Regions from separate parts of the Bacillus sp. JJ1562 genome, predicted to be linked through region 1. Evidence: predicted binding sites of a transcription regulator. Region 1 holds the regulator's gene; the other holds the start of a gene.

Region 1 (3,431 bases):
CTAACACCTTTTGTGCACGCTCAGTAAATCTGCCAAACATCATAACCCATCAGCCTCCATGTCAGTAGTCTTATTATTTTCTAGCTTCATTCTTTCTCGAATGATAGACGCCCTTCTGACGTCTCTTTCATCTGGTCTTAATGCCCCACCGGCATAGACCTGCAAGAATCCAGGTTGAGTTAAAATCATGAGTTCATTCAGGATGGTTCTTGATAGATCCTTTATATAGCCAAGATCAATACCCAATCGAACATCTGACAAACACTTAGCTGCTTCCTTCGATTCAATGATCCTACTATTAGCTAAAACCCCATAGGATCGATATACACGGTCCTCCAACTGAATGTTGGAAGTCTTCACAAGTGCTTCTCGTGCAGAGCGCTCTTGTGCAATCAACTGTGCAACTACACTCTTTAAATCTTCCACAATATCTTCTTCAGTCTTTCCTAGCGTGATTTGGTTGGATATTTGAAAAATATTTCCTAACGCCTCACTGCCTTCACCATAAATTCCTCTTACAACTAGACCCAATTGATTAATTGCTGGGATGATACGACTCATTTGATGTGTAAGGATAAGTGCTGGAAGATGCATCATTACAGATGCTCTTAGTCCTGTTCCCACATTGGTTGGACAGCTGGTTAAATAACCTCTTGTCTCATCAAATGCATAATCAACATGCTCTTCTATCCAATCATCTAAGTTATTTGCAACTTGCATGGCCTCTGATAATTGCAACCCTGGGAATAAACATTGTATTCGGATATGGTCCTCTTCATTAATCATGATGCTAATTTCTTCATTTTCGGATAAAAGACAAGCTCCAAATGTGGAATTTTCAGCTAAATGTGGGCTTATCAAATGCTTTTCAACTAGTACCCTTTTTTCATTTGCCTGAAGCTCCATCATTTTTAATAATTCAAATTCTCCTATAGAGGGAAAACTCTTTCCCACAAAACCTTTTTGGAAGACATCTACAATTTGCTCGCCCTCCTCATTTGTATAAACCGTTGAGAAGGGAATATTTTTCAAATTTCGAGCAAGCCTAATCCGTGAACTCAAGACAATATCTGAATCAGGACCTTCTTGACTCATCCAAGCACTTAGGGCTTGATTGATAAAATGCTCAAGTGACATTGATTAAACCTCCCCTTCTGTGTAACCACTCAGTTTTTTTTCTAGGGTCCTTACGTGGTCACGAACATCTGCAGCTTTTTCGAATTCCTCCAAAGAAATATATTCCTGCATCTTTTGCTTTAGTTGTTCAATCTCTTTCCGAATATGGAAGGAGCCTCCGATTCGCTTTGGAATTTTTCCTGTATGATGTGTATTGCCACTATGCAGACGTTTTAAAACTGGGGTAAGTTTTTTTTCAAAGGTTGGATAGCAATGTGAGCAGCCAAACCGACCCACCTTTGCAAATTGTTGAAAAGTCATTTTACAGTTCTCACATTGTAATACTTCATTTTGTTGAAATGCATTTTGCTTTGAACCTGTAAGTGGCTCAAACTGAAGAAGTCCTGCTAATAAGTTATCTATTGAAAAGCCAGATGTGCCTGGAAACATAAACATCTCGCTTTTTTCTTGAGCACAGTGTTCACAAATATGAATTTCTGTTTTTTCGCCATTAATAACCTTTGTAAAATGAAATGTTGCTGGGCGTTGATTACATTCTTGGCATATCATGATAACACCTTCCTACTTAATCAAATGCTCCTTGGCGTATTTTCGCCCGATTTTTTTAGGCCCACACGAGGTGGATCACAAAGACGAAGACATCAGGATATGGCGTTCTTAGACTTTGATCCTACTCTCGATAAGTTTCCTTTGAAAAATCGTGGCATCCGCCGGAGGCTATAACTTTATTCAACATGGGTTGAACCTCTGCCGAATTAGTCAACCTTTTATCTATACATGAGGGATGTAAGCATCGCCTTTAACATTCTTGCTCTTAATTCATCCCGATGTGGTAGCTCGATAAACAAGACAGAACGGTCAATCACACTTAACATGATCTTCGCTTCTCTTTTAGAGATCACTTCCTCCTCAATCAAGCGCAAAATGACATCCTCAGCACTTGTTTGAGAAATCCGTTTATCAATAAGGCGTACGAGTTGATTAATCAGATGAGAATCGTCATTTGATTTCACCCTTATTATTCGAATGTAGCCTCCGCCACCTCTTTTGCTTTCCACCAAATAGCCTCTTTCTAACGTAAACCTAGTATTTATTACATAATTAATTTGAGATGGGACACATTCAAATTTATCGGCAATCTCACTTCTTTTAATCTCAACTATAGCTCGATCACTTGTATCAAGAACACTTTTTAAATATTGTTCAATGATATCAGATATATTCCTCATTATGACCACACCTCACCTTGACTTTGACTATATTTGACTATAACTATAATATAAAATGACCGCACTTATTTTTCAACTATTTCGCATGAGAAAATAGGAATATGCAATCATTTACCAATTACAAGGCTATACTATCCTATACTTTCCAAACCTGGTACACCTCTAAACACCGAATCAAAAAATTTTTTGTACCATTTCCTGCTTAGACATTTCCTCATATAATCGTAAACGTTCATTTTTACTCGCCACTTCCACATCTATTGTGTACTGGCAATTATTATACATTTTATCCTTCGAATACTTAATATTAAAATCCCTTACTTTAAAACCATTATCCTTAAATAGTTTTTGGATAGCTGAAAATGAGGTTATATCCTCATTAATAATGATATGAACAACTTTTTGTTTTCTGGATTTAAAAAAGAATTCTTCAAATCGGTTTAGAAAAATCAAACTGAGTAAAACCACTATAGTTGTTAAAATAGCTGGGGCATACATCCCTAGCCCGATTATTAGCCCTAAGCCTGCAACAACCCAAATCGATGCTGCCGTAGTTAATCCTCGTACTGTTGCATCCCTTACCAAAATCGTTCCCGCACCCAAAAACCCAATTCCACTAATCACATATGAAGGAATTCGTGCTGGGTCAAAGCGGACATTTGTACTCATCTCTAAATAAGGCTGAAACCCATAAATGGACATCAACATCATTAAACAAGAACCAACTCCGACAAGTAAATGTGTACGGAATCCAGCAGGGTGTTTGTGCACTTCTCTCTCCAAACCAACTAACCCACATAATAAAGCTGCCATAAAAATACGAATCGACATCGTAAAAAATTCCTGAGTTTGGAACGATGCAAAAAAGTGTGTCATTGTCACATCCCCCCTGTTTGGCTATAAATCCTGTAACTAAAATATTCGATAGGTAATCAAAATCCCCTTTAAAAAAAGAATAAAAAAAGATGTGTTTTATAATTATACGATTCATCTAAAAGGTTTATGATTGTCCAAACTCCCTTTTTTAGAATAGTATTTCAGACTTAGGAACATAGACATTTTTAT
Region 2 (3,431 bases), on a different contig from region 1:
AACTTAAGTTTTAATGATCCAAAGGACTTTCTGAAAATCCAATTAGCCTGTCACCTAAAAGAATCATTTGCTTACTCTGAGGAGGTTCATTAATTAATTTTTGGTGAACAATAAAATAAAGAAATAAAGGGGTTTGCTTACTAACCTCTTTATTTCTTTGGAAGTCGTTTCATTGGTCTTGCCAATAGAACTAATAATATCAAACTCATATACCCAAACAATGGATATAAAAAGGAAATCAGTGATCCATATCCTAACTGGCTAATAACATAAGCGATAGATAAGATAATGAACACAATCAATATTGACGGTAATTTGATAATATTTATTAATTGACGCTCAAGCCCAAATAAATTCCCAATCACTGACGTAAAAATTTCTCCATAAATTACAAGGATATATAACCAAAAAAAGGCAGACATGAAGTTTTTCATAACTTCAGCCATTGGAATCTCGAAACTTTCTACGTTTGGTAGCGCCGACAAGGAAATATGACTCGTTATTAAAATTAGACACAGTGCGCCACCGCCAATCAACCCGCCCCATCTTAATGCTTTTTCATTATCCATTTCTTTAGCAAGTGGAACTAAAACTGGCATTGCCATTGCTAGGTTAAAAGCTGCATATAGGAATGGCGAAATCATCCATTTAAAGCTTTGTGACTCGATATCAGGTGTTCTTAATAGACTTGATGCATCCGTAATAATGACTTCTACTGCTAAAACAACACTAAAAAATATCATAATTGGCACAACAAACATGTTTACACCAAACAAACCTTTGACCCCATAAGTCAAAACAAAAATAGAAAGGGCACTTGTCACAACAATCCCGAGCTGGTAGGACAGCCCTAGTTGTTCGTGAAAGACTGCACCCGCTCCCGAAAGCATAACCGAAGTTACCCCAATTAACACAAGAAGCATAAGTGCATTCACAATGAATCCAATTTTTCTCCCAAATAAATATTCATTAAATTCCTTGTAAGAGTCAGCTTGAATCCGGTTGGCAATGATCATGATTCGAGTCCCCAACCATATAAACAAGAATCCGCTGATTCCGATTCCAATCAAACCGTACATACCGTATTGGGTAAAAAATTCAACAATTTCTCGACCTGTTGCAAAACCTGCTCCTACGATTGTTCCTACATAAACAGCACCGATTTGAAATGCTGCCCCCCAACTCCCTCGCACAAATAGCCACCTCATTCTTCTGTCTTACTTGATGTATATGTACAAGTTATACAATTAAGACGAGCTATTCTTTCGAAACCTGAGGAAAAAATTTCTAGTACTTTTTACTTGAAAGTCAAAATTGGTCAAAGTATAATATAGTCATAAGGTCAAAGATAGTCAAACAAACCACAAGACCTATTTTAATCAAATACGCCTTGGCGTATTTGCCGCCCGATTTTAGGCCCACAGGAAGTGGGTCATAAAGACGTTGCCACAGGATGTGGCGTTCTTAGTCTTTGATCTTACTGATCGAAAAATTTCCTTTGAAAAATCGTGGCATCCGCCGGAGGCTTTAACTTTATACAGTGGGGTCTAAACTCCACTGTATAAAGTTAATTTAATGGTCAAAGATAGTCAAAACCAAGGAGGTAGTTGTTTATGATTTGTCAAGCATGTAATAAAAATGAGGCTACAGTTCAGTTACACCTTCATGTGAACCATGACAAGCGACAAATTCAGCTTTGCAGTGAGTGCTTTGCGAAGGAGAAGAACAACATGAAAATACCTTCAGGAATGAACGGTTTCCCTAATTTCTCATTTGATGACTTATTTAAAGGCAATGCCTTTGGTCAACAAATGGGCATCAATCAACAACAAACACAACCAAAACACGGTGGAAATGGCGGAGGTCTTCTCGATCACTTTGGTCGTAACCTTACTCAAATGGCGAACGCTGGACTTATTGACCCAGTGATTGGCCGTGATGAAGAAATTAAGCGTGTTATTGAAATATTAAACCGCCGTAATAAAAACAACCCTGTTCTAATTGGGGAGCCGGGTGTAGGTAAAACTGCGATTGCTGAAGGATTAGCCCTACAAATTGCTGAAGGAAAAGCACCAAGTAAACTTTCTAATAAACAAGTATACTTACTTGATGTCGCATCGCTTGTTGCGAACACTGGTATTCGGGGTCAATTTGAAGATAGAATGAAGCAGCTCATTGCTGAGCTTCAAAAACGCAAAAACATTATCTTATTTATCGATGAAATTCACCTAATTGTTGGCGCAGGTTCTGCAGAAGGTTCAATGGATGCAGGTAATATCTTAAAACCAGCCCTTGCTCGTGGAGAGCTCCAACTCGTCGGTGCCACAACCCTAAAAGAATACCGACAAATTGAAAAAGATGCTGCATTAGAGCGTCGTTTCCAACCGGTTACTGTGGATGAACCAACTATTGATGAAGCCATTCAAATTCTTGAAGGTATAAAAGGAAGATATGAAGATTTCCATAGTGTAAAATATACAGATGAAGCAATTCGTGCCTGTGTAACATTATCACATCGATACATTCAGGACCGCTTCTTACCAGATAAAGCAATTGACTTACTTGATGAAGCTGGTTCAAAAATGAATCTTCAATCTAGTGGTTCAGATCCAAAAGATATCAAAGAAGAGCTTGCTAAAATTGCAACAGAAAAAGAAAAAGCTGCTGGGGAAGAAAACTATGAATTAGCAGCAAAATTAAGACATCAAGAAATTCTGCTTGAAAAGCAATTAAATAATCCAGAAAACAAAGAAGAGCATATTATTGATGTTGCTAACATCCAACAAATTATCGAAAAGAAAACAGGTATTCCTGTAGGTAAGCTACAAGAAAATGAACAACAAAAAATGAAGCATCTAGCTGAAAACCTTGCGAAAAAAGTCATTGGTCAAGAAGAAGCAGTATCGAAGGTTGCGAAAGCCGTTCGTCGTAGCCGTGCGGGTTTGAAGGCTAAAAATCGACCAATTGGTTCCTTCCTTTTCGTTGGACCAACTGGTGTCGGTAAAACAGAGTTAACTAAGACACTTGCTGAAGAATTGTTCGGTTCGAAGGATGCAATGATTAGACTCGACATGAGTGAGTACATGGAGAAACACTCAGTATCTAAAATCATTGGTTCACCTCCTGGTTATGTCGGCCATGAGGAAGCTGGTCAATTAACTGAAAAAGTTCGTCGTAACCCTTATAGCATCATCCTTTTAGATGAAATTGAAAAGGCACATCCAGATGTTCAGCATATGTTCCTCCAAATTTTAGAGGATGGCCGATTAACGGACAGTCAAGGTCGTACAGTAAGCTTTAAGGATTCAGTAATCATCATGACAAGTAATGCTGGTGTTGGTGGTCCTAAGAAAATCACTGTTGGCTTTGAAAAAGCCGAAACAGATGTTTATAAGGAATCATCCATCCTTGATTCACTTGGTTCCTTCTTT

Evidence for each region. Region 1 encodes CtsR, which represses protease genes until heat stress. Its sites were predicted from a motif close to ATGGTCAATAAAGGTCAAACA; they were not measured.
Region 2: the regulator CtsR is predicted to act here: its motif matches at 1,339-1,359, upstream of V7097_RS18870 (ATP-dependent Clp protease ATP-binding subunit).

Annotation. Positions count from the first base shown of each region.
Region 1 is NZ_JBALOQ010000011.1:66,047-69,477, forward strand. Features, by position in the region: gene clpC (ATP-dependent protease ATP-binding subunit ClpC) at 1-43, opposite strand, end outside; gene V7097_RS07370 (protein arginine kinase) at 40-1,137, opposite strand; gene V7097_RS07375 (UvrB/UvrC motif-containing protein) at 1,141-1,686, opposite strand; gene V7097_RS07380 (CtsR family transcriptional regulator) at 1,905-2,369, opposite strand; gene V7097_RS07385 (MgtC/SapB family protein) at 2,541-3,242, opposite strand.
Region 2 is NZ_JBALOQ010000034.1:56,424-59,854, forward strand. Features, by position in the region: gene V7097_RS18860 (helix-turn-helix domain-containing protein) at 1-93, shown strand, start outside; gene V7097_RS18865 (YkvI family membrane protein) at 150-1,193, opposite strand; gene V7097_RS18870 (ATP-dependent Clp protease ATP-binding subunit) at 1,614-3,431, shown strand, end outside.